Regions from separate parts of the Blautia sp. DFI.3.45 genome, predicted to be linked through region 4. Evidence: riboswitches for the same ligand, from Rfam matches in the RefSeq annotation. Region 4 holds a riboswitch; each other region holds the start of a gene.
The links. A riboswitch is a leader RNA that binds a small molecule or an ion and turns the genes downstream of it on or off. The one in region 4 is predicted to bind cobalamin.

Region 1 (8,004 bases), on a different contig from region 4:
ATAGTTGATTCAATGGCAAGACCACAGCCTTCATCCAGGATCAGTTCATAATCCGGTGCATTGTACTTGCCTGCATAAATCATTTTTCCGGATTCCATGGCATCTTTTGCTTCCTGGATATACCATCCATTCTCCTGAGTTCCTGAAAGACGAATGCTGTCAATACCGTCAATTGCGCGGAAAAGATCCATGGCAGAGGTTGCTACCAGATAGATGTTGTTCAGCGGTTGTTGAATAACTGTGATATCTTTTTCAAGCCCCTTTGGAGCCTTTTTTCCCTCTGGAACTACAAGAAACTGTCCTTCCTGATTGATAGTAATCAGAGCATAGCCATCATTGTAATAGTCTACGCTGAATTCTTCTGCGTAGGAAAGTTCCATACTGTGATCATAGGTAAGTCCCGGGATATCCACAGGAGTTTTTGCATTGTCTTTATCTGCTGCGTATGCTGTACAGACAGTGCATATACAGATAATAAATAATGCAACTGACATAAAACCGATAAATATTGTTTTTTGCTGTTTCTTTATTATGTTTTTCATCTTCATAATTGTTTCTTTGTTTGTATGTGATTATTTTGCTGTTTTTTCTGCTTCTTTGGCAGTTGTGGAATCAAAATTTAAGGTGTAGTCAATCTCGTGAGGCTCACTCATTGCTACTGTATCTGCTGTTACCTCCATCTCTGCATCAAATACGCTGACAGGGATTTCAAAAGTGGAGTTTCCGTCTTTATTAACCGGCTCATATTTCTCACCATCCACAAGCATATAATCATAGTTCGGACTGCTCCATACGATAGTTGCTGTAGCTTTATCGCCTTCTACATTAATGGCTGCAGGAGAATCAATGGTTGCTCTTCCTGAACCGCCTGTGAGAGTTACATCCATGGTATAATCGCCGTCTTCAAGATTCAGATCTGCCAAAGTCTTACCTTCACTTGTCTTACTGTCTTTCGCATCTTTGTCTGTGTCATCTGCTTTGGAATCTGCATCTTTATTTTCTTTATCATCTTTTTTTGCATCTGTATCATCGGATTTTACAGGATTTTTGACACTTACCTTATGGTCATACCATTTTCCTTTTGTTCCGATCAAAGCTACATCGAATTCTTCATCAATTGCGGGTACCGGGATATCAAATCCATATACTTCCTCACTCATTCCATCGCTGTATGTAACAGTATCTGTGGTTGGCTCAAGAACCTCTGCCCCGTCTTTCTGTGCATCTTCTGCCTTTCCGACGAAAAGGTTTACAATTTTCTTAGAAGCAAGGCTTACATGGATAGTCATCTTGCCATCCTTTACTGTAAGGGTTCCTTTTCCATCGTTTGCTTCATTTACATGGAACATTCCGCTGTCTGTATCAAATTCTGCTGTGTAGGTGCCATCCTCTAATGTATCACTCTTGGATGCATCTGTTTCTTTATTATCTGTGTTTTCTGAATCAGCATCTTTTGCAGTTGTTTCTTCTTTATCAGTGGTTTCTTCTGTTGCCGTATCAGTATCTGTCTTTGCAGCAACCGGGCTTGTACCGATCAGAGTAGCTGAAATAGTAAGTGCTGACATTAATAATGTAAATGAACGTTTCTTCATGATTATTTCTTCTCCCTTATCTTCATATTTTTTATAGTTTTTTCTATCGTGCTGTTCAACCCATCTGCTGCAGAGCAACAGGCTTTTGAACAGGTGATGGCAAATATATTATAGTAATTCCAGAAAATAATGCAATTAAGACAGTTCCTCTGGATCTTTCTCAGATGTGCGCACGTTACTGTGAACGGAATGAACAGAAACGTGCGAACTGTTTGCAGTATTTTATGGAATTGCTATGACTTCTTTTTTTCTTATCATATAATATATCTGCCCGGAAACTTTTGCAAGTTCTCCGGGCAGTTTATCTTGTTTGAACAATATTTTTTATTCAGCGTCAGCCTCTGCAGTATCAGCTGTTGTCTCAGCTGCGTCATCTGCCTGTGCATCGTCTGCCTGTGCATCGTCTGCACTGTCATCTGTTGCTTTGGCATCAGTATCTTCTGCTGCTGCATCGTCAGATGCTCCAAGAGAATCAATTGCTGCTTTTGTATGAGCCACATACAGATCTTCTACTGCTGCGATTCTTCCAAGACCTGCGATCTGACAGTCAACACTGTCGAAATCACCGGATGCCTCAAACTGAGATTTCCAGGAATCTGCATCATCACCAGCCATATCATTGTTAGCGTGGTCTCCGGCAACAACCATCAGAGGACGAAGGATTACATTCTTGAATCCTGCTTCTTTTACTTTCTCGATAACCTTGTCACATGCTGTGTCTTCCGGTTCTCCCTCTACAGTTCCGATGAAAGCGTTTGTGAATCCAAGATCATCCATCTGTGTCTGCATCTGGTCATAGGTTACGTTAGCTGTATGGGATGTACCATGTCCCATGAATACAAATGCTGTGCCTGCATCTGCTGCTGCTTTCATATCATCAAATCCAGCTTCCTTGCAAGCTTCATCTGTGATTGCCTGAGCAACTGCTTTCTTGTCATCATTGATCACTGTAGCATCATCACCAACTTCACCGAGCATTGGCTCTGCAATTGCAACAGATTCAAATTTGTCTTTGTATCCATCAATTGCCTCTGTCATTTCATCATATTCTGCACCATGCATCAGATGTGTCGGCTGTACAACAAGATTCTTAACACCGTTAGCTACTGCACGGTCAAGAGCCTGCTGCATATTATCGATTACTTCATCATCTCTTGCCTGTACATGGTTGATGATGATCTGTGCTGTAAATGCACGTCTTACTGACCAGTCCGGATATGCTTTTGCAAGGGCATCCTCGATTCCTTTGATATCCTCTGCACGGCTGTCGTTGAAGGATGTACCAAAACTTACTACAAGAAGTTCATTCTCACCAATCTCATCCTGGTTACGAGGATCATCTTTGGAAGCATCACCTGTGTCACGTCCAAAGTATTCAGGGCTTGCTTCTTCACCTGTTACCAGTTCTTTCTGAGCATCTGTAAGTTTGTCCCATGCTTCTTTTGCTGCTTTGCAGTCTTCGTCAGTTGTGTCTGTTCTTTCCTGAACATAAATCTTATCGATCAGGGCACCAACTTCGTCTGCGGCTTTCTGATCATCATCAGAAGCTTCTGTTGTATCATCAGATGCTTCCTCTGTATCTGCTGCATCTGCATCGTCTGCAGTTGCTTCTGTGTCATCTGCAGCCTCTTCTGTTGCTGCATCATCAGATGCAAAAGCAACTGTACCTGTTGCTGCTGTCATGGAACAGGTCATGGATACTGCCAGTAATAAGGCTAACATGGATTTTCTTTTCATTTCGTTTTTCCTCTTTTATTTCTCGTATTTCCGGACAATTGTATGCACAAAAAAAGCAACTGCATATTCTGCAGCTACCGCTTTCCCATAAATACATGGTTTATATGTACCAGATATATCTGTAATTTCCGATTCTGTCTGATTCATTTAATAAAAGAGCTATGTATCGTTATGAGAATACAGGTTCTGTATACCGCAGACCTTAAATTCTACGCCAAGGCAGTTCTCCTGACTTCGATCATCGCTGTTTCTCCCTTCCCGGTTTCCCAGTGGTTTCTGAAAAGCAGCTCCCATACACAGTGACGGTATCGCTCCGGATTCTCACCGGATTCTCTTTTGCGCATCAAGCGCGATGCAACCTTTGCGTTATAACATTGCACATATTTAATTCGGATATTCTTTTTTTATCACATTTTACCAAAAATGTCAATACAATTCGTGTATATTTTCCTCTAATGTTTGGCATTAGTGTTACTGTTCACTCCGTTCACAGTAACGTAGCCAAAATTCATTCCAGATTGCCTGCGGCAATGGAATTTTGGCTTGTATATTATCGCGTTATTCATTACACTTCTGTCAGGGTTTTGAAAAAACAGGTTCTGTTTCCGGTATGGCAGGCTGCACCGATCTGCTCTACTTTAGCAAGGATCGTATCATTGTCGCAATCCAGTGTAAGGGATTTTACAAACTGAAGATGTCCGGATGTGAGTCCCTTCGTCCAGAGTTCATTGCGGCTTCTGCTCCAGTAAGTCATTTTACCTGTTTCAAGAGTGGTATTAAATGCTTCTTCATTCATATACGCCAGCATCAGCACTTCGTTTGTCTGATAATCCTGGGCTATAACAGGTACCATTTCATCACTGTTTAATTTAAAATCAGACCATGCAATACTGCTTTTTAAATTCACTGTATTTTCCATTTTCTGTCTCCATCTAATTTATTGATTGCCATAAATCATTTCGTAAATTTTCAAATTTTACAAACTGCCCTTGGTAGACAGAACATCTGTGATTCTTGGATCATAGGATGTGGCTGCGTCCAGTGCTTTGGCAAAACTTTTGAACATTGCTTCTGCTACATGGTGATTATTCCCACCTGCCAGAACCCTGATATGAAGATTCATGCCACAGGCATAGGAAATGGCATAGAAGAACTCTTTTACCATTTCCGTGGACATGTCACCGATCCTGTCTGTGGTAAACTCTGCATCCCATACAAAGTAAGGTCTTCCGGACAGATCGATCGCACAGAGCACCAGGGATTCATCCATGGGAAGGATGCAGCTTCCATAGCGCTTAATCCCCTTTTTGTCACCAATTGCTTCTTTTAATGCAGTTCCCAGAACAATTCCTGTATCCTCGATGGTGTGATGGTCATCCACCTGAAGATCACCATGGACTCTGACACTGAGATCAAAGAGCCCATGACGGGTAAATCCATCCAGCATATGGTTAAAAAATCCCACACCTGTCTCAATATCAGAATATCCGGTTCCATCCAGATTTATTTTTAATTTGATTTCTGTTTCTTTTGTATTTCTTTCTGCTGAGGCTTCTCTTGCCATGGTTAAGTCCTCTCTGTCTTACTTATTTTCAAACACTCTGAATCCATTGTTTTAATGCGCAAACTACAGTTTACATTATAGCAGATTTCAGATTCAAAGCCTTACCATTATTCTTTATCTTCATCCTCAAAACGAACTGCAATAGAATTTGCATGTGCAGTAAGCTGCTCAGAAGTTGCAAACTGAATGATATCTTTGTGTATATTACGCAGTGCGGATTTTGAGTAATATACAATACTTGATTTCTTGATGAAATCATCTACGGAAAGGGCTGAGAAAAATTTGGCTGTTCCGTTTGTAGGAAGTACATGGTTCGGACCTGCAAAATAATCTCCCAGTGGCTCGGAACTGTACTCTCCGATAAAGATCGCACCTGCATTCTTCACTTTCATCATATCTTCAAAGGGATTGGCTGTCACGATCTCCATATGTTCCGGAGCGATTTCATTGGCTGCCTCAATCGCCTCGTCCATATCCTCTGCGATCAGAATGTATCCAAAGTTATCAAGAGACTTCTGAATGATTTCTTTTCTGGAAAGGACCTCCACGAAACCTTTTACTTCTTCATCTACTTTCTTCGCAAATTCCTCACTTGTAGTGATCAGGATAGCACATGCCAGTTCATCATGCTCTGCCTGGGAAAGAAGGTCAGCTGCCACAAAATGCGGATTAGCTGTCTCATCTGCAAGAACAAGGATCTCACTCGGTCCTGCAATGGAGTCAATGCTTACATAGCCATATACTGCTTTCTTTGCAAGAGCTACGAAAATGTTTCCGGGACCTACGATCTTGTCTACCTTCGGAATACTCTCTGTTCCGAAAGCAAGGGCACCGATCGCCTGTGCACCACCCACCTTATAAATCTCATCTGCTCCTGCTTCTTTGGCTGCTACCAGTGTGGAAGCGCATACTTTGCCATCCTTTCCGGGCGGTGTTGTCATAACAATATGCGGGACTCCTGCCACTTTCGCAGGTACAATATTCATCAGTACAGAAGACGGATAAACTGCTTTTCCACCGGGTACATAGACACCCACACGATTTAACGGTGTTACTTTCTGTCCAAGCATAGTTCCATCTGTTGTGCTTGTAAACCAGCTGTTCTGGATCTGTTTTTCATGATACTGACGGATATTGACCAGAGCTTTGCGGATCACTCCAAGAAGTGCAGGATCAATCTGCGCATAAGCCTCTTCAATTTCTGCATCTGTGACGCGGATAGTCTCTTTTGTCACATCAGCTTTGTCAAATTCTTTTGTATAGGCAAAAAGGGCTGCGTCCCCTTCATTTTTTACTTTATCAAGGATCTGAGCTACTGTGGATTCAAATTTCCCATAGTTATTCGGGCTTCTTTTCAGCAGATTCTCAAGAATATCCTTTGTTGATTCTTTTGTTAATTTTACTGTACGCATCTTTACATCTCCTCCTGAAGAACTCTTCTTAAGTCTTCAATAAGTTTACGGATTCTCTCATTTTCCATCTTCATGCTCACCTGATTGACTACCATTCTGGCAGACAGCGGGCAGACCTCTTCTAGCACTTTCAGCCCGTTTTCCTTCAGTGTACTTCCAGTCTCCACAATATCTACGATCACTTCAGACAGACCAACGATGGGTGCCAGTTCAATAGAACCATTTAATTTAATCAGATCTACTGTCTGATGTTTTCTGTTAAAGAAGTAATCTTTGGCAATATTTGGATATTTAGTCGCCACACGGATCAGCTGGTTGTTCTCCAGAACTTCTCTGGCACTCTCCGGTCCACAGACACACATCTTACATTTTCCAAATCCAAGGTCCATCACTTCATAAAGCTTACGGCCTTCCTCCAGGATCGTATCCTTTCCCACAATTCCGATATCTGCCGCGCCATACTCTACATAGGTAGGAACATCCGGACCTTTTGCAAGGAAGAATTTCATTTTTAATTCTTCATTTGTAAAGATCAGTTTACGGGAATCTTTATCTTTCATTTCTTCGCAGGTGATTCCTGCTTTCTCAAACATTTCCATTGTTTTGTTGGCAAGTCTGCCTTTGGTCAGGGCAACTGTCAGGTATCTCATGGCTTATCTGGCCTCCTTTTTCAAACGTAATGCCACACATTTGCCTTCTGCGCGAAGTTTCTGTGCTTCTTTGATCGCCTGTGCACGATCCTGTGGCTCATATTCGATCACTTCCGGCTTCTCTTCTTTCTCAGAGAGCAGTTTCTGGCTGGAAAGTGCAAGAAGAAGATTGTCTACTTCAATCGCAAATCCGATAGAGGCCGCCGGTTTACCGAAGTGTTTCATCAGGCCATTGTAACGACCGCCCTTGATCATTGGCTCGCCGGTTCCATAGGTGTATGCCTGAAAAATGATACCTGTATAGTACTGATATTTACTAAGCATTCCAAAATCGAAAGAGATATACTTTTCATATCCGTAGTTTTTCATAATCTCATAGATTTCTTCTAGTCTGGAAACTGCCTCCAGTGCGCAGGCGTTGTTTGTCAGACTTCTGGCTTTCTTTAAGACTTCTTCTGAACCAAACATCTGTGGGATTTCAGTAAAGGCTTTCTGCATACTGTCTTTGAGTTTCTGTTCTTCTACAAACTCTTCTACTCCGAAAGAATTTTTCTGCGAGATCAAAACACGAAGACGTTCTTCTGCTTCCGGACCGAGTTCGGCTTCTTTTAATAAGGATTTGAAGTAATCTACCTGTCCGACACTGACCTGAAATTCTGTAAGGCCTGCTGCCAGAAGGCATTCCACTGTCATGGCAAGAAGTTCTGCATCTGCATCTGCGGATTCATCACCGATCCGTTCTACTCCCATCTGTGTGGTTTCTTTGAGATGTCCTCTGTAGCTGGTGTTATTAATAAACGTGTTTCCTGTGTAGCAGAGGCTTACAGGTTCTTTGTCCGGGGAAAAGTAGGTTGCACAGGCTCTGGATACAGACGGGGTGAAGTCAGGTCTGAGTACCAGGGTATTGCCTTCTCTGTCAAAGAATTTATAAAGTTCTTTGGATGGGATGGTTCCTACTTCGCGGCTGAATACTTCAAAGTATTCGAATGTCGGGGTTTCTATGTCTTCATAGCCATACTGGTGGAAGACGCGATGGATTTTCTCCTGTA
Region 2 (8,004 bases), on a different contig from region 4:
GGATAGTGGTGTGTGAACAGTAACAAATATATCACGTTCTATAAAATTCCATCTTGATTAAATTGCAAAAAAATTGTAGACTATATATGCACACACATTAATAGTTTTTGTTAATTAAGACTGATTTGAGGTTTCCTCATAACGTCTCAATTATACACACACATTTTCTAAAAAGAGCAGCTGCATCATCCGATGCGCTGCTCTTTTAGTTCCACTGTTTATTTTGTAACTGTTCTCTGCCGTCGACGGCATTCTTTAATGATTTTAACTCTTACTTTTTCTTCTTCAGGAAATAAATAAGTAAAATTATGATAACAATAATCCCGATACCACTAATCCAGATTACAGGATTCTTCATTCCTGAATCTGCTTTTACATTCTTTCCTGATGTTTTCTGACTCTGCTTATCATCGGATTCCTTGTCTTCTGTCGAAGCAGGCGTCTCTGTTTCTTCCGGTGTTGGCGTTGCTTCTTCTGTAGGTGTTGCCTCCGGTGTCGGTGTTGCTTCTTCTGTAGGTGTTGCCTCCGGTGTCGGTGTCACTTTTTCTGTAGGTGTTACCTCTGGTGTTGGTGTGGCTTTCGGAGTTGAAGTTGCTTCCGGTGTTGGTGTAACAGCAGCCACCGGAACATTTCCTGATGTGCCTGTAGCCTCCGGTGCATCTGCGGATACATTTTCATTTACGTAATCTGTATCACGATCAAGATTCAGCCATCCCTGTGTCACACCATCTGTGTCTGTTTTCCCCCAGTTTGTTCCGTCTTCTCCCTGAACATACTGAAAAATATGTACAGTTGTCCCATCTGCGATTCCCTCTGTTCCTGAAACCTGATCAAATTTCTCTCCAGGTCCGTTATAAACCGATACGTTTCCATCGTTTCCATGAACCTTTACTTCGAAATCCACATCTTTGCCTCCGAAAGTACGATATTCCTCATTGGCAGCTTCTTCTCTGGAAGCCGGATCCAGATCATCCATAGGAACATATCCGTTCATTCCATGGTACTGTGTATATGCCCATTTTTTATTGTCTGCTCCATTCTTCTCACCCAGAACGTGAATGGCCGTTCCATTTGGAATCTTGCTGTCATTCAGTTTAACACTCTGAGTGTCTGCTTCATCATAAATATCTACCCCGCCCTGTGTACTCTGTACGATCATATAATAATCTGTTACATAATCCGGATTCTGACCCTTTCCGTCATCCGCATAAACAGAAACCACTGTCAGAATAAAGCACAGTACCATTGCTATTACTGTTCCAAACCTTCTCTTCATAATCTCTTTCCTTCATTTCTTATTTTCTTTTTACAGCAGATGAACTTTTATATTTGCTGTATGTATTTCCATATGGCTCTTTAACATATGCTTTTACCGCATAATAGTATGATACACCTTTTTGTGCTTTTTTGTCCAGATAAGAAGAACTATTTCCATTGGAAATTTTCTTTATCAATTGATAGGAACCACCTTTTTTCTTTCTGTAAATATAATAGCCGTCACATTTTTTCTGAGGCTTCCACCGGATACGGATTCCATTTTTCTCAGATTTCACAGAAGTAACCTTCTGCACTGCAGGTGCTGCTTTAATCACATCGCCGGTTTTATATTTACCTGAATATCTTTTTCCGGATGCTTCATAATATGCTTTTACTGTATAACGGTATGATGCATTAGCCGTAACCTTACTATCTTTATATTTTAATTCCGATGTCCCGACATCTGCAATTTGGGACCACTTCCCACCTACTGCAGGTTTTCTGTACACATAATATCCTGTAGCTCCGGAAACTTTTTTCCATGAAATAAGGTTGTATCCGGAATTATATGCCTTCACCTGAAATACCGGTGTATCCGGCACCCATGACTGATTCAGGGTCCTTGTATGTGCCTTGATCCTTGCCGTCCAGTTTTTCGTCTTTCCATCTGTCCACCTGGCCGTTTCCGATGCACTCTTATAGAATGTCTGCCCTGTTTCTATCCCCGCCGTACAGGTAAACCAGTTTCCATAACTGGACTTTGCTTCCACTCCAAAGCTGATTTTGTCAATCCCACTGTTTGTGATCACAACAGAATATCTGCTTCCCTGTTTCAAAACCACCTCTGGTACACTGATAGTCTGTACACCTGCGATTGGCTGTTCAAACTCATATGGAGCAGCATATGCAGCGGTCCCGCTTTCCGGGTCATATGGATCTGTCAGATCGGTGTATATCTGAATTTTGTAACAGGCATTGTCACTGTTTGTAACAAGATTAACCTCCCCTAGGACTTCTGCTTTTCCCTTTCCTGCAGTTGTCTCATAAACTGCTGCTACTGACTGTCCCGCCTGTATCGGAATCACTGAAAGTGCTGAAGAACCATCATAAAAATAATTATTCCTATACTTTTGATCCAAAGCAGCCACTGCCTCTGCACTTACAAGTTTACTGATATTGGGATCCTGATAAGAAAGATAGTAATATCCTCCGTCTCCTTTCTTCTCCCCCCAACTGTTTTTGATGATCCACGCACCATCAGATGTTACATTGGAAACAGGAAGGAAATTATCCTTTGAATACGTATCATCCCATCCGACCACTGTCACAATATGATTAATTACAGTCGAATTTGATTTTCCAACAGGATAACAATATGCAGCTGTGTCCGGATTTACATAACTTTCCTTCATATAAAGCATAATGGATACTGCATGGTCATTCAGTAGCATTTCTTTCATACGTTCCTCACTGTATTTGGAAACAGATGCATTTTTCAGATATGCTGCAGAATTATAAGCCTTACTTTCCGGAATCTGTACAGTCAGATCATTCTGATGCGAAGAATCCGTAGGAAATGGTACATCGGCCTCTGTGGTCATTCCCGACCATGTACTGAGATAAATCGCCGCCAGGTGATCATTACCTCCTATCACGTGATAATTTCCCAGTACATAATTCTTATCATCAGGGGTATTTCCAAGAGGATCATTCTGTCTGTTGGAGAAAAAATATGATAAATGTTCTTCTGACAGATCGTAGACTCCTTTGTTCTGTGCCAGAAGCGAAGTCTCCATGATTGCTGCCATACCAAAAGCCCAGCAGGTTCCAAATGGATTCTGATTCTTTACGGGCGTAACTAATCCTTCCTTTCTGGAATCATAGGAGGATGGAAATGCTGTTTCTCTGCTTCCATATGCAGCGTAAACTGATGTCAGATCACTCTCTACTTCAGGTCCCGGATCTATCGGTTTTAAATTTTTAAAAGGTTCTAACTCTTCTTTTCTTTCCTCTTCTGTCAACGGACGACCTTTGATATATCGAATTCCATCTGTATTTTCTTCCGTTGCTTCTCCATCCTGGAACTCCTGTTTTGCATCATCGCTTCCGAACAGTTCTGCATCAGATTCCGTATCTGTTCCAAATTCATCTGCCTGTGAACTTTGAAATTCTTTCAGATCTGATGTATTTTCTTCTGTCTCTCTGTTGACTCCGGATCCAAACATTTCCTGACCCGCAGCGGGTACCGATGTACAAACCATTGCATAAGCCAGAAAAACTGACAATGCGCGTATCGCTGTATTTCTTTTTTTCATGTAGTAGTTAACTCCCTTGCGTAAATATAATATCATTATATCAGTATCTTTTTTGTTTTTCAACCATGATCAATGACAAAAACCGTCGGAAAACAGTGAATTTTCCCTGTTTTCCGACGGCTCTATGTAGAAATGCAGAGCTCTGCCGACAAGAAAATGTCGCCAGGAAAAGACGTCAAATGCCTGTGATGCATTTTCTTCTGTGCATGTGAAAAGTGTGGAAAATGTGTGTGAAATGCTTTATATACTAACTCAGAACAGACTTGAAAATCTTACAGACTCTTCTCTTTTGCTATCCTTATTCTAGCAGAACAAGCATTGTATTACAATGAAAATCGTTCTTTCTTATTTGTGCTAATCTGACACATTGTTACTGTTCACTCCGTTCTAAGCAGCGACGCATTCTCCTCTTATTTGCTGATACTTTCCTTTGCTCTTTTCATCATATCAGCCAGTTCCTGGTATTTTCCTGTGACATATCCATAGTTTTTTCGCTTATGCGGAAGCATACAGTTTGTGCAGTCTTTAATTCCCTTTTCCGTATACCGGAAATTCCCACCGCATTTCTCACCCAGGGCATATAGCGGGCAATAACAGAACAGACAGTTAAAATCATCCGGATCTGCATTCTTATGACACGGAAAAAATTCACATTTCTTATGGCTGAAATAAGAATATTCTTTCCCTTCCCAATAAGGTTTCTCCATTGCTACCTCTCCTCTCCTGTTGCAAGTTTTTATCTTTCCAGAATAATTCCGTTTTCTCAGTCTCCATCAATCCCACCCATCAGAGGACGAAATAAAAAAAATACTCTAATAAATTATCAATTTCTCTTCACATAACAAAGCATTGAAAATTCATTACAGTATTTTTCACAGATCATACATTTAAAATTAATAAGAGGGAGCGATGCTACCCCGGGGTAGAAAAAAATCCGTTCATGAGTGCGCGGAGGGAACGAATAAATCCGAAGTAGTATCGCCTGCCATTTAATCATGTATAATTCATAAAGAACAGGCGCATTCCATAAAAAATGTCTGCCTTCAGATAAAAGCAGACAACACTCCGAAGCTGCGGATTCAACGGAGTTGGTTGTTACACTTTACACGGAAGTTTAACCTCGCCATACCAAGCAGGTTTCCTGGCTCCAGGCTCATCGCTCCTCTCTCCTTCTCATGCTATGGCACAATGGACATTCTGAGATTTGCTCCTCTGTTACAGTGACCGGATCGCTCAGGTTTCTCACCTGATTCCCTCTTTCTGTACTGCTCTTTCTCACAGTATCAGCACTTAATATGTTCTGTATGGAATTATACTGTCATTATAATAACACCCTGCAACAAGCTTGTCAACTATTTATCAATATATTTTTCAATATTCCACACCTTCCGGCAGCGGATCCCATTCATTCAGACCAAGACTCTGTCTGAATTTTGCTTCTTCCAGACTCAGCTTTGGAACATCCTCATTCAAAAACGCTCTCAGCTCATCAATCCCCTCTCCGGTCACATTGTTTACCAGAAAAATTCTTTCACATCCTGCATTCAGCATCCACTGACGCACCATTGGAACATTCGCATAAGGAGAATCTATTTTCGTAATGATTCCTATCAGTGGTCTCAGAATAAATGCATTACTGCCATAGCCAAACAAACTGAAAGGTTCATCTGCTGACTGTACCATTGCCACCACATCCGCTTCAAAAGAAAAACAGGCCAGCCCTACGCTGAAATGCTTGGACTCTGCATACTCTCCCGGAGAATCAATGGTATCATCATCCGTATTCGTATACTGCGTTTTTACATAATGAAGTTTTTCGCCTTTTAATGCCTGCGTTAATGAAGTCTTACCTGCTTCACTTCTGCCCATCAGAAATATTTTCTTCATATTTAATGTCTGTCCCTTTCACTTCTCTCAGCTATTCCGGCAGTTACATAAGCACCATCGGTACAGAATAACTGACTTTTCGTATGTTTTAACTTTTGTGAACTGCACAGGTCTTAAAGCCAAGCACCTCTCTAAAAAATTTCACCACTTCTTCCACTGCAGTCTGAACTTCCGTCAGACCTCCCGTAAGGATCAATGACCCGCTGAAGCGATCCATGAAACCAATCTCCACATTTGCACTTTTCACTGCAATATCAGCAGCTACAACCACTGCTTCCCATGGGGTAAAACGAATCATTCCGATTGCTTCTCCTGCGTGGTCTTCTCCCTCATGGACCCCAATATGCAGACCAAGATTCTGATAAATACAGCTCTGTGAAGGATTGATCACATGCGCCAGGCACACTTCCTTTCCCGGAACCCTTACTCTGGTCATACGCAGCTTTTTTCCCTTTAATTTCTCATAATCCTGGTTATAAAGCTTTTCCAGTAATTCTCTGGTTGTCATCCCTGCCATCCCAACACTTCCTATCTTTTGGTAATCTTGCAGACTACATAACCCAGAGTGTCTCTGAAATAATCCACAACCTCAGTCATCGCTGACATTACATCGGAAATCTCTCCCGTAATGATCAGTGTGCCTGTAAATCGATCTGCAAATCCCAGATAAACATTTCCGCTTTTTACCGCAATATCAGATGCGATCACTGCAGATTCAGGCGGTGTCATATTCATAATTCCGATTGCAGATGAACGGTAATCCACCTGCGGATTCAGTCCAAGCTTCTGGTATATGACCGGAGCCGGCCCTCCCATTACATGTGCAAAAGTAATCTCCTTGCCAGCAACTGTTTCCTGTACAATTCTTATGTGTTCTACATGGTCATTTGCCATTTATCATTCCTCGCTTTCACTATTCAACTATAATCCGGATAATTCATGAGAATATTCTTTCCCACTGATGTCTCCAAAAACAGATTTAAAATTTTATATGTATCTCTTCAGTTACATAAACTGTACTATCCATCCAATTTTATGTCAAGGTAAAATCCACCTGAAAATCGGTAAAATATTATACATGGTTACGGTTCACTCCGTTCACAGCAACACGCTTCACGATGCACAGAATTTATGCTAATCACATAAATTCGCGCGGTATGTCTCGGAATTTTGGCATATTCATGCCAAAACACCTCGCGGAATAACGATAACTACTTATACATAAAGAAAAGGAGCATCAGCCCCCTTAGCGATACTCCTTTTCAACCCCTATAAATTTAATTATTTATACTTATTTAATTATACCAGTCTTCTTACAGAAACAATCGTTCTGTACGCTGCGTTATCACTGATCTTAATTCCATCTACAGAGTTTGATGCATGAACGATACGTCCATTCCCCATATAGATTGCAACGTGTCCACCGTAGCAGATCAAATCGCCCGGCTGCGCATCAGCATAAGATACTTCTGTACCGGCATTCTGCTGTTCATAAGAAGTTCTCGGAAGACTTATTCCGAAGTTTGCATATACACTCTGTGTAAATCCTGAACAGTCAGCTCCACTTGTAAGGCTTGTACCACCCCAGACATACGGATTGCCAACAAACTGTGTTGCAAAGTCTACTACAGAAGATCCTGAACCTGAAGATGAAGATGAAGAACTGTCTGAATCAGACGACTGTTCACTCTCATAATCATCTGGTGAAACTGTATTATCAGAATCAATCACATTGCCATACTCATCATACTCTACATCATCGGAAGCTCCTGCATTGTCAACAGGATCACCATTTTCATCATATTCTACACCATCATCTGATTCAGACTCATCAGATTCATCAGATTCATTATCCGCATCATCAGTATTCTCAATCTCATTTCCGTCTTCATCATACTCTATATTTTCTTCGTCTTCTGATTCGGAGTCCTGTTCCTGCTCTGCAGCTTTTGCTGCTGCCTCTTCTTCTGCCGCCTGTCTTGCAGCCTCTTCCTCAGCCTGTCGTCTTGCCTCTTCTTCTGCTGCAATTCTCTCAGCTTCCAGTCTCTGAATTTCAGCCGTCTGTTCCGCTAACAGATTTGCATATTCTGTCGCCTGCTGCTGTGCATATGCAATTTCATTCTCATAATCGGCTGATTCAGATTTCTTCTGATCAATCTGGCACTGAAGATCATAAGACTGCTGTTCATAAGAAGCCTTCATCTCCTCCAGTTCTGCTTTGTCAGATTCATACTGAGTCTTTAAATTATTCACCTCATTAATAGTATTCACATATTTATCAAGATTCTTTCTGTCCTGCTCATACATCTGCTGTGTATTCTCAGCACGTGTCAGAAGTTCACTTAAATCTTCTGAATTAAGCATCATCTGAAACCACGCTGCATCCCCACCCTGTTCATACAGTGCCTGAATACGAAGCTTCATGCTCTCATACTGCTTATCTCTCGCCTTCTGAGCCTTAGCCAGATCCTGTTTTGTCTTAATAATATCTACTTCTTTATTATCGATATCTCCTTTAAGAGTATCAATAGAAACCATAACACTT
Region 3 (8,004 bases), on a different contig from region 4:
TGGCCGTATGAATACTTCTTTATCATAACATACTATCATGCATACGTCAATTATTTCAGACTTTTATTTTCTATCTATTTTTCCGTAAATTTCTGGAATTCTTCAAAATTTGTTTCCGGTGTATAGGATTTCAGAACTCCCATCATGTCCTCTACACTATATGTATTATCATACATTCCAATAGATAACACATACTGCTTATTAAACTCATCTACTGAATCCGCTGTCCAAAATGACTGCTGCAGCCGGAAAGCACTTCCATCTTCACGGTAATCTTCTGCAAAGCCTTCCAGAGCATTCTTCATAGCAACAAATGATGGTGCAACGATAGCACCATATTTTCCTACAAGATAGTCGATTCTTTCCTTGCCGTTATATCCCTTCTTGTTAAACATTTCGTATGTATCTTCTGTAAAACAATCAATTGACCCCAACAATACATCTGTACTGTTCTCTTCTTCATAAGCATCAATTACCTTGATAAAATCACTTGCGCTCACTACACTCAGAATAACATTATACTCTCCTGTATTCAGCGGAGCAGCCAGCTTTTCATCCAGATGATCTTTTGGATAACCCGGAACCAGAGTAATCTTAATATCACTGCCTGTTTCAATTTCTTCCGTATCCTGCGTATTCACCAGTTCTTCTACAGACTTCTCATATGACAGACCATATGCTTCCTGAAGCTTATTCAGAATACCTATCGTTCTCAGACGATGCATCTCATTACCGATGGCAGATCCTCCACATGCTATTATGTAATGATTCTGATTATTCTGATCCTCTGAAGCAAAATACTCCGCCATATTGGCAGCCGCATCCTTTTCTGTTTCAACAGATGTTCCTATCGTTCCCAGAAAGTAAGGATTATCCTTTACTTTCTCATACATTTCATCACTGATCGTTCCTGAACCACGCACATAATACATACCATATTCTTCGCATACCGGAAGAACTTCTTCAAGATCAGAGGAAAGGAAAGAAATAATTCCCTTTACATTTCTTTCATGAAGCTCATTTATAAAGCTGATTTCTTCTTCTGCAGTGCTTATACTGGAAGAATATAAAAACTCAACTTCAAAAGCCATACCGACATAATTTTCAAAATAATTTCTAAACTCTCTTACTTCCGCATCATTCAGATTATATACAGACACTCCTATTGTCATTTTTTCATCCTGATCTGCTGTATCACTCTGGACATCAGATGCCATAACTGAAATACTGGTGCAGGTAAGCAGCATAATCATTGTCAATATAAAACTAATTATCTTTTTCATTCCTTTTTTACCTTTCTGTCGTATTTGTATAAAAATTCAAGTTTTCTTTTCTCACATCCCTTCCTGAAGTAAAAAAGATCCTCTTCTTAAAATGTATTTTAGGTATAAAAATAAAGCCTTTCTTAATACACCGTAAGAAATAACCTTTTCTAATGCAAGCAGGTCTCCTGACTTAAGTTCATCGCATTTTATCGTCTTCCCGCCTCTTAAGCAGTGACATATATGATAAAAAGCTCCCTTTTACAGTGGCGGGACCGTACCGGACTTGCACCGGTTTCCCTTTTAATTCCATATTACTGGAAACATGCATTATTTTTATAATATGATATCAGGGGCTAAAAGTCAAAAACTATTTTTACTCCGCGCTAAGGCTTTTCCCCAACTTCATTATATTTTTATTATATAATTCCATTTGGTTAACGTCAATAATTTACATCTAATATTTATATGTTTTTTTATTCACTTTTACTATGGTCTTGAATATTCAGATTCCAGTATCTATTCCATAATAAGGGTCTCTTTGCAGCACTACCTTCTCTTGTGGCATTTCTTTGTTTATGCTAAAATATTTTTACTACTATAAATGAGCAAGTTCGTGATTTTGCATAAAAGAAAGACACCTCGATTCCGTGTGTTGTATAATGAAAGTGCCTAAACAAACATTTGCAATATTTACGAAAGAAGGTGTCTCTCGCAAATACTATACATCATTCCGCATTCATATACAACCAGCTTAAGAAATTAAATTTATGCAAATTTTATTCGAACCGGGTGATAAACCACCTTATAAGTATCCTGATCAGCATTTTCATTTCAGGATATCATGGAAAAACCACGGATTTTGCTAAAAACAGTTCCTGTCACAGAACTACGATTGCACATTTCCTTAATTCAGGGAAATGGGATGATTCTCTACTTTCAGATACGTTAAAACGTTCTGTTATAGAGATTATTTATTCAGAAGCAGCACGCACCGGAAAGCCTGTTTTCTGCATTGTAGACGATACGATAGCTTCAAAGACAAAGCCTTCGTCACAGGCTCTGTATCCGATTGAAGATGCGTACTTTCACCAATCCCATTTAAAGGGGAAACAGGACTACGGACATCAGGCAGTAGCTGTTATGCTTTCCTGTAACGGCATTGTCCTGAACTATGCTTTTGTAATGTACAATAAATCAATTTCCAAGATTGATATTGTACAAAATATTGCAAAGGAACTGCCTGTTCCACCAGTAATGTCTTATTTCCTTTGTGACTGCTGGTATGTTTCTGAAAAAATAATCAATACTTTTGTACAGAAAGGGTTCCATACCATTGGTGCTTTGAAAACAAACCGTCTGCTGTATCCATCAGGAATGAAAAAGAAACTCAGTGAACTGGCTGCTGAACGATCCACAACACATAAAGGATTTGACCTCGTCACAGTCAAAAAACGCAACTATTATGTGTACCGGTATGAGGGAAACCTCAGCGGCATAGAAAATGCAGTTGTTCTTTTAAGCTATCCTGAAAAAGCATTTGGTAATCCTAAAGCACTACGTGCTTTCATTAGCACAAATGTATCCTTATCTACACAGGAGATCCTTTCCTGTTATGTTTGTCGATGGCCGATTGAGATATTTTTCAGGCAATGCAAAAACCATCTGGCCCTGGATACATACCAGATACGCTCCTCAAAGGGAATACAGAGGTACTGGCTGTTGATGTCACTGACACATTATATTTGTGTCACAGGAACTGGCGGATATCGGTCTTTTCAAGATGGATATCATCGAATCTGTAGTGCCGTTCATCAGGAAAAGTATCAGTATCTATTCCTATGTGCAAAAGCAAGTGATGATTTTGAAGCATTTATGAAATTAGCAGGATAATTTTGTGCATTTTTTCAAATTTGCTCATTTATAGTAATTAAATAAGGTAATTTTAGTTTCTAAATATCAAAACGTAACTCTTTCAGTTTACTGAAAAAGATAATTTTTCCCTTCATTATAAGTTCCTTTCATTGAAAATCGAACAGCTAATTTCCCAGTCATCGGATCTTCAATACCTATACTGATCTTATATTTCTTTCCGGCCAGTGAGATCATCTTTTTTATCTGCATTCTTGTTTTTGTCTGTAAAGTTTCTTCCGGCAGAAGTGATTTTAACGAAATGTCAACCGCTTCTTTTTCAAGACTATTTCCATCCTCATCTTCTACCAGAACCCATACAGGCCAGTCTTCATAAAATGGTGCAACTCCATCATTCTTCCATTTAAGATTCAGGCTGACATACCCCGGCATCTGAATAAGGCTTGCTTGCGAAATCCACAAACGATATCCCATGCTTCCTAAAACTTTCCTATAACCGTTTTCATAAGTTTTATCCGCTACTTTCGGTCCAAGAAAAGTAGTATGTGCTTTCTTTATCAGATTTATTGTCTGATCCAGATTTGTGTCAAGCAACTCTTTCATTGTAATTGAACTTGTAAACTCACCTCCGGAAGGAAACTTTTTCCAGAAATCTTTCATTGCGGATAACCCTTTTTTCTCATGAGTCTGGTCAAACTCACCGCCTTCATTGATCCAGCGAAACCATTCCTCTGTGCTCTCTGGCTGTCCGGTCATATCGTTGTAGAGACCTGTTCCATAATGTTCTCCCTCACTAAAAGGTCTTCTCATCAGTATCATGGAATCAGGGAAGGCCTCTGTCCATGGAATCATATAACGTTCTCTTACAGATTCTTCTGGCAGACTCTGTATTCCTGCAGAAATATTTACATGCCATTCTCCCCAGTGCCCCAGACTTCCAAGTTCGATATAACTGACCAGTCCATCTCTGCCAAAATGCTCTCCAAGTGCATTAACTGCCCTTTTGTGATATTGTATCATCTGTTCATTATTATAATCAGGAGCATATCCCTTTCCATACTCCATATCATACCAGGTTCCCGCATGATCAGTTTTGTCATATAGCCATTGTGGAATGTCCATATGCTTTTCCTCCCCGGGAATATCACACACAAACCTCAGTACCAGGTGTTTCCCTTCTTCTCTCCATCTGTCAGTCTGATTTTCTCTTTCGATTTTCTCCCAGTCATATTTTCCTTCCTCCGGTTCCAGTTCAGCCCAGGTAATATCCATATACAGTAAAGATATATCCTCTCCTATTGTTTCTTCCCAGGCACAAGGTGCATATCCCATTAATGGATTTCCAAAAATTTCTTCTGTTTTTTCATATATCTGAGTTTTTCTTCCAAATACCATCCATACTCCTGCTGCTATAATAACTAAAAGTCCAAAACCCAACAGAACCAGAGATTGTTTCTGACTTTTAGCCATGATATTCTCCATTATACTGAATCAATGTAACATCTTCCACTCCACCGATATCCCGGATTTTTTCCATAAACTCCATATCATTCTGTCTGCAATATATTTCCACTGCCATTTCTGTTTTTTCATTGCGCATAGTTTTTGATTTTACGAAATATTTTCTTTTTCCAAAACAGCGGATAATTTCATCTCCCGCCTGAGTTCCCTGATAATGAATCACTGCAATATAAATTCTTCCATTTTGTTGTTTGTGATAAAACAGGGTGATCATCAGAATGATAATCACAGCTGTCAACAGAGTTAATGCATACATACCTGCACCGGCTGTAATCCCCGATGTGATTGCCCAGAACAGATACAGAAGATCCATCGGATCTTTAATTGCTGTACGAAAACGTACAATAGACAATGCACCAACCATACCAAGAGAAATCACAATATTGCTGCTGATCGCAAGTGTTACCATACAGGTAAGCACTGTCATTCCCACAAGTGTAACTGCAAAACTTCTGGAGAAAATAACTCCAACATAAAATTTCTGATAAACCAGATAAATCACACTTCCCAAAATCAAAGCCACTGCCAGAGCAGCCAATATCTTAGGTATATCATACTGACTGAACATTCCTGATTCCAGTACAGATTTTTTTATCATATCCTGTACACTCATCTTATCATCCTCCCCTGTGTATCATACCAATACTCAAATCCATTCATGTACCGCGTTTTTTCATAACACAGTACATATTTGGAAACTGCTGTAAATTCTGCTGCCTGCGGCGGCAGAAGATTTCTCAGAATCTGAGGCAGCATCTCTGTAAATTTCACTTCCATGATCAGTTTTCCCGGTTCCAGTACAGATAAAGCCGGAAGCGTACTGTCGAAAATGTCATAGCTTCCAACAGCAGCTCTGACATCTGTATCAAATGTAATCCTGACTGTTCCCTCATCCATGATCCATGGTTCTCTCTCGTAATCTACGATTGTTCTCGGCCGCATCATATTACTCATACATTCTATATAAAATTCCCTGCAAAGACTATACGGACTTTTCAGAAGAAATTCATACTCGCCGGAAAGAATTTTTTGCACCTCATCTTTTGTCAGTGGGGCATCTTCTTTATAAATATAACTGCCGAATTTCTTTTTTCTTTCCAGCTTGATACTTTCAGCACTATAATTATAAATTCGTATCCTGTATTTCTTCCTCATAAGAACGCCGCTTTCCTTTTCTTCATATGCACTGTTCCAGTAATCATCAAAATACAGGCTCCGTATCAGATATCCTCCATTTTCTGCATGAGGATCCAGTTTCATAAGTGGCTTCATCCGAAGATTCAGGACTTCTTTCTCACTGGTACTGATAAGATATTTCCACTCGTTACGAAAACGTTCTTTCTTCCTGTCAGCCTTCCTCATAAATATCTTCCTCTACCGTATTATCTTCTGTTATGTAAAAACACTTCATACCATAATGTTTTCCTTCATCTGTTACATAATAATCAAATGCATCCTGCGTTTTTCCAGATGTATTTGTTGCTCTTACTCTCACAAAATACTGTCCTGCATTCGGAAGGTCCATCTCGGCTTCCGGAACAGTCAGGGTTGTGTTCTGATAGATCACATCCTGAAACAGATAATCTCGCGCAACCTCCACAGAATACGTAATGTCCTCTGCGTCCAGATCATAAGATACATCCCAGTTAAATTTCAGCTTATCACCGTCTATTGTCGGAACACCTATATAAAATGGCATTGGTGTTTCCAGACTTTCCAGATATAACTGATAGTTCTTCTCTATCTCATCAGGAAGTGATGCTGCAATCTGATCGTATTGTTCAGATGTAAGCGGTTCATACTCTGCATCAGGCATCAAATATAAATAGGGCTTCAGTACATTCTTATAGCTCTCTATCTTTGATGTGAGCATATCTTTGTTCAGATATTCCCTCAGATCCAGAATGGCATCATTTAATTTTTCCCGGAAAGACCGTGACTTCAGACACCTTTGAAACAGAATATTTCCCCAGTAATTGCTGATTCCCTTTTCCCAGCTGTTCTGATCCGAAAAATTCCTTAATTCATATTCCGGTCTCATCAGACAGCCATCGTTATCCCAGGCAATAAAGTACCAGATATCTGAATTCAGAGGACTGTATAAATAAACATTTCTGTTCTGTGTGTCTACGTTTCCCATCAGAATCTGAAATGCCATCCAGTAAACAATATTTTCTTCATCAAAATGTTCTTTCAGTACATCTTCAATCCCTATAGAATAATCATTCAGATCTGTCAGCATATCAATCAATTTGGTATGATCTGAATCCCCTTTTATTTCCAGCATTTTTTCAAAGGCTGTCTTATCATATCCTGCATCATCTTCTTTTTTTATAATATCCTCGTAGCGATAAAATTCAAAAGAATTAATCTTATACAATTGTCCGTTTGAATCCAGTCCATGACTCTTTAATGCCGTCTTATTCAGTTGTTCAACCTGTGTATAAATTCCATAATCCTCAAATTTTACACCTGATTCTTCTGTATTATCCTTTACATACAAATGCACAAACTGTGTACGTAAACCAACCATCTGAGGAATTCCCCTGATCAGATCATATGCCAGCTTATTTCGAAAGCGCATTCCTTCTGTCATATGTTTATTCAGGTTAATGGTTCTCTGGCCTCTCCACGTTCCTTTATTCTTTTTTAACTCAATTTTATAATTTTTTTGTGCATTCTGGCTGGATGTCTGGCCTCTGATCTGAACAGTTGCATTAGGCACGCTTTCTCCATATCCGACTTCCCCTTGTGTCGGTCCATTCTCATCTCCCACCTGCAAAAGTCCTGCCACCTGATATCTCTCCACTCCCATATCTTCGTAGTCATAAACAGAATAGCTGTTGATTTCCTTCCATGTATGATATGTATTTTCGGATGAATTTCCCTTAGATACAGTAAGATACATGGTAACAACACTGGTATCATCATCATTTTCATACAAAGAATCCTTATCTCTTAAATGAATCTCATTGATTTCTTCTTTCTCTGCTTTTTCTGCCTTTACCTGTTCTGTTTCGTTATCTTCCTGTACTGTCTGATCCTGCGAAGAGTTTCCCGCTTTTTCCAGAGTGCAGCCTCCACAAAGAGAAAGACTGACTAATACTGCACTTATCAGATTTATTTTTTTAATTCCTGTCAACGTTCGTTCTCCTTTCCAGTTTCTCATCCATAAAATATCCGATTCTGGTAAATACCCCCGATTTGTCTTCTGCTACCACCGGCTGTATGCTGAGAATATAATATGGCAGACGTCTGGTATAACGTTCCAGACGGATCATAACTATAAAATAAAACAGTACACATCCTGCAAGAAACCCAAAGCCATAATATACCTGCGGACAAAACA
Region 4 (8,004 bases):
GGCAAGAAGCTTCTCCATATTCTCAACCAGTGCGGTGTTCTCGCTTCTGAATTTCTTCTCTTCTGTTTCTGTTAATCTGTCATAAGCATTCTTGGCTTCTGCAATCTGTTTCAGCTCTGCTTCTGTAAGTTCACGCTTAGAGGTATCACCTGCTGCCGGAACTTCTTCATCAGAGGAGAAATCAACATCTGTCTGGACATCTTCAGTATCTTCAGCTGATTCTGCCTGAGGGATATCCACTGTCTCAGCTGCCTGCTCATCAACTTCATCACTGCTGAATGCGTCCGCACTTCCATCTGAGAAATCAGATTCCTCAGACTGTGCCGGTACCGCCTGTTCCTCTTCAACAGAAGCTGCCTCCTGTGCTGATGGAACTGTAGTCGGCTGAGGTGCCTCATATCCTCGTACTGTCTGCGCATCCGGGAGTGCTTTAAGCATTGCCTTGAGCGCATCGGCTTTCAGCTGGTAAATATAACCTTCTGCTTTCTCCAGAGAAGCTGTATTTGTAACCTGGGCTTTCTGCTGGTCATCAAGCGTATCATACAATGCTCTTGCATTTACCACATAAGCCTTCCAGTCATTCCAGATTTTCTCTGTCGGAACATTGTTATTCTTCTCTGTCAGTCTCAGAGGTCCGTCAGAAAGAGCGCCTGAAGATGAAGTAGTGATATTCAGTTCATCGATAAAGGAGATCACATAAGCAACCTTCTCATCCGTACTCTGTCTGCTGATAAACAACTCCGCTTTTTCAAGCTCTGCATAGTTTGTCACACGCTTCTTCTGATCTGCTGTCAGGGCATCATAAGCCGTTCTGGCTTCCACTACAAGAGCCTGTTTCTTCAGATAATTATCGGAAGTAACCTCACCGATCGCCTTGATCTTATCAACAACTGCAGCCGCAGCCTTCAGATCAGGGATCAGATTTCTCAGATACTGTAACGTACTGTAATTCGTAACCAGAGCCTTCTGCGCATCCGTAAGAGCATTGTACTCTGCCTGTACGCGGTCAAGAAGCTGCAGAACATACGGATCAAGAGTCAGTTCAGAAGAAGAAGGAAGCGCATCAATATCAGCGATAACCTTCTCTGCCGCTTTCTTATCCTTATCTTTCTGCTCCTGCTGTTTCTCGAGTTCTCTGATCTTAGCCTCTGCTTCAGTCAGCTTAGAGTAATTTGTAATTACAGATTTCTCTTCATCATTCAGTGAATTATAAAGAGTTCTTGCTTTCTCTACAGCCGCCTTGTCATCCATTGTCAGCTTATCCGCTGCTGGGATCGCATCAATGGCTGCCATAGCTTTTTCAATAGAATTACCTGAACCAGTCTCTGCTGCAAGAAGCTTTCTAAGTGTATCCTTGTTAAAGATTGCCTTGTGAGTTTCGTCTAATGCTTCGTAAGCGTCTCTCGCTTCTTTGATCTGCTTTTTCGTACTGTCATCGTTAAGGGCAAGGATCATGTTGTTAACTTTTTTTGTTGGAACAGTTACGTCTGTAAATTCCCAGAAGCTGGATGTTTTTTCATATTGTCTGATAAATGCATCCAGACCACGTGCAATCTGCGGAACATCATAATTTGTGAATCCATGAATACTTCCGTCAAAAACACCATCTACATCTACCAGATCAAAGAATGCATCAAGAATATTGTTTCCATTCTTAGTATATCCACTGGAAGAATCTAAAACATTTACACCAAACGTTCCTGCAAAAAGCATTGCCTGTGCATCATTCCATGCGTTGTTTCCATAAGACATACATCCTGTTTCAAATCCTGGTGTACAGAATGAACCTGTTGAACGTTGTGCAATTGCTGGAAGCTTATGTAATGCCTTGTCTACAGCTTCTGTTACATCATCGTAACCAGGCTTTTTGTACCAGAAAATAAGTGGCTGCCATCCCATGGTATTGTCGGCATTTGCAAAAATTTTGTCTTCGGCATTTGACAAAGCTTTTGCTGTATCATGTGCCCATTGGTTAAGTTCTGTATCTTTAAAAGTGTCAGCGGTATACCCACCTGCTTTTATTGCATTAATAGCATATACAGTTGTATAAGTAAGTTCTGTGCTTTTTCTTGATCCAACTGCCGAAAGAAGGTCTACAGACGAAATGTCCCTTGGATCATATCCAATAGCTTCAATAGCTAAAATTAATTTTGAAAGTTCTGTTGTCTTCCATTGAGAAACATCAGTTCCCTGATTTTTAAGTAACTGCAAATACTCTTTGGTATTTGCAAACCATTTGTCAAAATAATTTGTATCTCCATATGGAATATAGCCGCATCTAGCTGCTGTAAAAATGGCCCAAATATCTGTATTTTCATAGGATGGGGATTCTTTAGATCCAAAGGCATTTTTATTTTGGCAATAGTTCATAATAATGTTACAAGCCTTTTTAGCTTTTTCATAGTAAGATGGCCAATTACTTGGATTACTTGAGTTTCCCTTAGCTCCATTGTCTACAACTTCACCAGTACCGTCAACTACTTCAACTTTGAAACTATACCCATCTTCTTCTGCTTGTGCTTCTTTTCCATCTTTAAATTTCAAAATAGGCATATTAATCCATTCTACGCTTAATGGACGTTCGCCTAAAAAACTCGTATCAATTGTAGCAGATTTTATATCTTTCTTTACATCATCAGATGGCAAAACTACTTCTATACCATATTTTTCAATAATAGATTGTTGTTCATCAGTTAAATCTGTAAATTTTACACCTATCACATTTACAACATTATTATTACCGTCATCGTAAATATTCTTTTTTTCACCATTTATAATATCTACTTGATATGGGAAATGATAATTTTTAGCATAATCAACAAAACGATTATAATCTCTGGGTACGCTTGTACTCCATACTTTAGGTTCAGTGGAAGCCTGAACTTTAAGAGTTATTTCTTCGGTTTGTGGATTATAATATGGATAGCCATTATTATCTTCTGGGGAAATAGTCCATTTTTTATTAAAGTCAAACCCTTCATAAGTTCCCTGGTTTTTCATTTCAGACGTAGTTTTGCCAAAATCAGCATAATTAGGAAACTCTTTATTATTATCTCTATTTGTAATATATTCAGACATGATTTTAATGTCTGGCATATTTTCTTTATCATAATAACAATTGGTTGCACTTGCTGACGTACTAAAAAAACTTTTTCGTGTAAATGAAACACATAGATATCCCCATGTATTATCTTTTATTTTGGGTTCCAGTTCATCTGCTAATGACTTTATTGCTTCCGAATACTGTCCATATCCTATACAATTTTGGTAAGTTATTCCAGTATTAATTGTTCCTAATTGACAAAATTCAAATGATAAATCATTATCAACAATATCGTCAGCTATTTCTTCGATTGTTTTTTCACTCTGCAAATCGTAAGTTATTGCTATGGAAGAATCCATTAAAGTTCCGTTTCCCTCGATTGCACCTATATAAACATCTGTATCTTCATCGTCATAAATACAAGTTACGTTTCCTTTAATTGTTATTCCTTTTGCAATTCCATCACATCGCGAAAAGACAGTTTGAAATTCATCTGTTTCGCTATTATATGCATATGATTCATCAATTTGTACATTTATATTTTCTACAATTCCATTGTCATTTATACGAAAAGGAAATACAGCAATGTTTTCTTTTGCTTCTTTTGAAGCATATGTAATGGTGTGTCCTTTTCCGTTCAATATGCCGCCAAAACTAGATGTTGCTTCTGGAACATCTGAAATGTCAATGTCATTACATAGTATAACCGTTTTATTATTATAATTTTGTATATTTTCGATAAAATTATAATAATCTTGTTCTGTATTAATACAGTATTTCCCTGTTGAATCTTGTGATAATATATCTGAATTAGCTTTTACAAGATAGGCATTACTAAATAATAGAAAAGCTGAGAATATTAACTGATATAAGATTTTTTTTTCTTTTTTCTTTTTCTTCATATCTATTTACACCCTAAAATTAAAATAATATGAAAAAGACGAAGAACTAATGCTTTATAAAGTGAAACTTTATAAAGCATTAGTATCTTCATCTTTTTATTTGCTATTAAAATTTACTTTATTTCCAACCCGGAACCTGAATCCACTGATCTCCCTGCTGAACATAACTGGAAAATCCAAGATCTAATCCCATCATCATAGAAAAATCTAAGCATACAGTGTGTTCTTTAGTGTCGGAAAGTACAGTATCAACACCTAAGTTATCTGTATTACCATCAATAATAGTCATCCAACCTGAATAATTATTATAGTCTTTCTCAGAAAGCCAATCTGTTTTATGTACTATATTGTTCCAGGTTGAATTTTTTGTAACCTTCATGCTTTCTGTTTCTGTTGTATTAAGATTTGATAATTTGAAATATTTTCCTCTTCCGTTAGCAAGAGAGTTTGCTGTTTTATTTGCTGTACCATCATCTGCAAATACTTTCCCTAAATCGCTATTAGCATGATTTTCCATTTTAACAGCTGGAATATAATTTCCATACTGACCATCATACCAACTTAAAACTCCTTGATAATGATAAGTTTTACCATTTAAAGTCTCTTTTGTTTCAGTATCAGATCCCGAAACTGCTTTCAGAACATCTAGTGCAGTAACAGAACCGTTGGAATTTGTTACTGTAACAACTTTTTCTGGCACAATGTCTGGTGACGCACTATTTTTTCCTGTTAAACCAGTTGTCTTTATAGACACTTTTGCAGTTACTGTATCTGCCATAGCCGGTACTGCTGTGCTTCCTACCATTGTTGTTGCCATTAAGAATGCAATCACGCTTTTTCTTACTTTCATGTTCATTTTGTTTCCTCCTTAATTAAATGTATTATTTTTTTGCAGGTTATCCTGCAAAATATATCATTTCGCAGCCTTTTCAGACCACGTTTGATACCTGTTTTCCATAAGAAAGGGTATAAAAAATAAACCTCCGTTATGCCTACAGATATTTGTTTTTTATTTTTACTAAAGTCCGTCTCCTGACTTAAAGTTCCAACCTACTTGCTGCCCTTCTCGGAAAGGATCTTTCCAATGGTTTCGCAGTGTTCGTCCTTATTACAGTGGGGATGAAACCGTACCGGTATCTCACCGGATTTCCAAAAGCTAAAGATAAAGAGATAACGTTACTTCCGATATTCTGTTATCAAAGTGCAAAAAAAATCCCTGCCGGATTCGGCAGGGAATATCAATGTACAAACCAAGAATCCACTCCTATCCTTTATATTAAAGTATCCCTTATGAATACTTCTACAAGAATACAGTGAATTGCAGACTGAATATACTACAAGGGACGAAAGCCCTGTTTGGGATTCTCACCCAACGATTCTTCAATCATTACCGTAGTAATGAGCTGTACATGTGCGCTAAACGCTATTCGTTTTTTACGAAACCATCTTAACATTTTGTCCATAATTTGTCAATATCCCGATTACAAATAATTACTTCCCTTATTATCCCCGGAATACGTCTGAGAAAACACTCTTTTACAGAATCTCCACAATGCGGAATATACAAATCAAAGGAATGATCTTCCACACCTCTGTTGTGAATTACTCGGCAACTGAGTTACCAGAGCATCTGAATTAAGGCGGGATACCGCCTTTTTTCAGGGTGCATCCATGGCACCACTACTGTTTGCTCTTTAGAGCTATACAGCTACTTTTATTATTTCCGGTGTTTTCAGTCCGGTTACGGACAGTTCTTTTTTTACTCCGGATACGGAGTGATATTTTCTCAGGATATTATATGCGCCTACGGCATCTGCGTTATAGGTTCTGTTTCCCTCTCTGTACAACCCTCTCTCTTTCCGTTTGGACGGCTCTGCATATCTTTTCCCTACTTCCGGTGACAGCGGACTGCACTGGCTGGTATAACTTTCTTCCTAAAGTAACGAGAATGCGACGCGCAATTATTCAAAACCAAAAACATTACCTGCAAATCATACAAATCCCCACACATCCAATAACCAGCGCACAGAAAAGAAACGCTTTCCCTGCGCGTCCCCTCCCTGATTTTGTCTCCCCCTCAAAAAATTTGTTGTCTTTTCTCCAAAAAAAGTGTATAATACAATTTAATCGAACATTCATTGACAATTACCGGTTTTTAGTTCTGTCAGTCACGGTATAGAAATGTCGGACTTTCAGCTAAGAGGGAATCAGGTCAGAATCCTGAACAGTCGTGCTGCTGTATACGTGCAGCCATATCTCATATCCATTGCATCGTTATGCGAGAAGGAGAGACATGGCGTTACTGCGTGAGTCAGAATACCTGCTATAAACTGCCGCCATTAACTACACGCAATAGGAAATGGAAGGGTGATCTTCTTTAGTGTTCTCTTTTTTACAGAAGTATCATCCTTACATATGTTTTCTCTGTTCCTTTTAAGGAATATAGAACACCGGCAGTTATCGGTACCTTGTTATTTTTATCATAGTCCATACTACTCCCATGCAGAGAAAACAACATTGTCTATCAGCAAAGGAGTATTTTTTTATGTCAAATTCTCTGACACTTACGCGTCGTAACTGCGGACAGTATATTGAGAAGAATATGGAACTTCCACAAAACTGCCGCTCTATCTCAGCAGAAACCTTTTTTAACAGACCTGATATTCGTTCTGTGGTATTTCCCTATGAAATGGAACAGATTGGAAACAAAGCCTTTCAGGGATGTTCCCGGTTAAGCAGAATAGAGCTTCCTGAACATCTGCAAAAACTTGGCATAGGGGTATTTTCAGACTGCATTTCTCTGAAAAAAGTCAAAATTCCCGCCAGCCTTACCAGTATTCCAAAAAATGCATTTAACAATGGCCGAAAACTGAACAGTCTGGAGTTCGCCCCGAACAGCAAACTGACATTTATCGGTCCGAATGCCTTTTCAGAATGCGCTACTCTTACGGAAGTTGTTTTCCCTGCCTCTCTGGAAGAAATCGATGACAGGGCTTTTTATAAATGTAAGAAACTGAGTTGTATTTCTTTTCCGGGGGGGGGATTTAAGGGTTATCGGAAAGCAGGCTTTCTATTTCTGCGGAATGGATTCGCTGCAGCTGCCTGATTCGCTGGAAGTTCTTGATGAGAGTGCTTTTTTTAAGTGCTGTAATCTGACCTCTGTGGTGATTCCGCCCAATGTCAGATACCTTGGAAAATGGATCTTTCATGGATGTAACCGCCTGCAGTATCTGGAGATTCGCCATGATCCTGAATTTATCGGGGAATGGATCATCAACAAAGCGGCTACAATCCGCTGTTATAAAGGTTCTAAAGTAGACAGATACTGCCAGCAGTCAGGATTCAAAGTAGAATACTTTTCCTAATAACAACAAAATCTGTATTGAACAGACAAAAAAGAGGAATGTTTATGAATGATACTTTTACTTATTTTCAAAAGAAGGGATGTACTGTTTTTTCTTTTCCGGGAAAAACAAGGGTTCTTAGCACCAGTCCTCTTAATGGCGGGATCACTGCTCATCTCACGCATGCTTTAAATATCAACTGCATGAATGGTGCCTATGAATGTGAAATGCTTGGAAACACCTATGAGGAAGACCTGAACATTCATACAAAAGAGCTGGGAATTGATCCGCAGACAGCAACCGCACTCAGCACAGCGGCATGGACTGAACTGTGTGCTGTTGAGAAAATCTGTTATCAGGAGTTATCCGTGACTGCTGCTGTTACAGGGGGAATTGATTCAAACGGAATGTGTCCGGGAGATCCTTCTTCTTACTATGAAAGAAACGGCGCTTACGAGATGCTGCCACCCGGTACGATCAATGTTTTTATCTATATCAATCAGAATGTTACAGAGGCAGCCATGGTCCGCTCAATGATGATTGCTTCGGAGGCAAAAGCAGCGGCCGTTTCACATCTCTTACTTGGAAGCTGTTATTCAGAAGAAATCGCGACAGGTTCTGGTACTGACGGAATGGTGATTGCCTCGGCTATGGAGGGAGAGCTGACACTTACCGATGCCTCCGGACATTCCAAGCTTGGAGAGCTGATTGGCAG

Region 1: linked by a shared signal. The riboswitch ahead of LJE09_RS01620 (sirohydrochlorin cobaltochelatase) and the one ahead of LJE09_RS09245 (hypothetical protein) in region 4 are both predicted to bind cobalamin.
Region 2: linked by a shared signal. The riboswitch ahead of LJE09_RS14540 (cysteine-rich small domain-containing protein) and the one ahead of LJE09_RS09245 (hypothetical protein) in region 4 are both predicted to bind cobalamin.
Region 3: linked by a shared signal. The riboswitch ahead of LJE09_RS00080 (hypothetical protein) and the one ahead of LJE09_RS09245 (hypothetical protein) in region 4 are both predicted to bind cobalamin.

The regions. Positions count from the first base shown of each region.
Region 1 covers NZ_JAJDMI010000003.1:14,724-22,727, reverse strand. Annotated here, with positions in the region: gene LJE09_RS01630 (ABC transporter substrate-binding protein) at 1-548, opposite strand, end outside; gene LJE09_RS01625 (hypothetical protein) at 573-1,592, opposite strand; gene LJE09_RS01620 (sirohydrochlorin cobaltochelatase) at 1,917-3,329, opposite strand; cobalamin riboswitch at 3,531-3,707, opposite strand; partial or broken gene hisI (phosphoribosyl-AMP cyclohydrolase) at 3,901-4,227, opposite strand; gene hisB (imidazoleglycerol-phosphate dehydratase HisB) at 4,306-4,893, opposite strand; gene hisD (histidinol dehydrogenase) at 5,001-6,305, opposite strand; gene hisG (ATP phosphoribosyltransferase) at 6,308-6,955, opposite strand; gene hisZ (ATP phosphoribosyltransferase regulatory subunit) at 6,959-8,004, opposite strand, start outside.
Region 2 covers NZ_JAJDMI010000053.1:26-8,029, forward strand. Annotated here, with positions in the region: gene LJE09_RS14530 (hypothetical protein) at 272-1,276, opposite strand; gene LJE09_RS14535 (C1 family peptidase) at 1,296-3,572, opposite strand; gene LJE09_RS14540 (cysteine-rich small domain-containing protein) at 3,983-4,279, opposite strand; cobalamin riboswitch at 4,687-4,881, opposite strand; gene LJE09_RS14545 (EutP/PduV family microcompartment system protein) at 4,944-5,459, opposite strand; gene LJE09_RS14550 (BMC domain-containing protein) at 5,548-5,976, opposite strand; gene LJE09_RS14555 (BMC domain-containing protein) at 5,988-6,353, opposite strand; gene LJE09_RS14560 (C40 family peptidase) at 6,759-8,004, opposite strand, start outside.
Region 3 covers NZ_JAJDMI010000001.1:11,847-19,850, reverse strand. Annotated here, with positions in the region: gene LJE09_RS00080 (hypothetical protein) at 75-1,283, opposite strand; cobalamin riboswitch at 1,424-1,606, opposite strand; gene LJE09_RS00075 (transposase) at 2,055-3,155, shown strand; gene LJE09_RS00070 (DUF4832 domain-containing protein) at 3,243-4,604, opposite strand; gene LJE09_RS00065 (DUF4956 domain-containing protein) at 4,597-5,268, opposite strand; gene LJE09_RS00060 (polyphosphate polymerase domain-containing protein) at 5,265-6,017, opposite strand; gene LJE09_RS00055 (CotH kinase family protein) at 6,004-7,797, opposite strand; gene pelG (exopolysaccharide Pel transporter PelG) at 7,784-8,004, opposite strand, start outside.
Region 4 covers NZ_JAJDMI010000021.1:39,735-47,738, reverse strand. Annotated here, with positions in the region: gene LJE09_RS09250 (hypothetical protein) at 1-3,684, opposite strand, end outside; gene LJE09_RS09245 (hypothetical protein) at 4,064-4,801, opposite strand; cobalamin riboswitch at 4,951-5,144, opposite strand; gene LJE09_RS09240 (hypothetical protein) at 5,646-5,792, opposite strand; cobalamin riboswitch at 6,085-6,287, shown strand; gene LJE09_RS09235 (leucine-rich repeat domain-containing protein) at 6,491-7,051, shown strand; gene LJE09_RS09230 (leucine-rich repeat protein) at 7,029-7,310, shown strand; gene LJE09_RS09225 (adenosylcobinamide amidohydrolase) at 7,355-8,004, shown strand, end outside.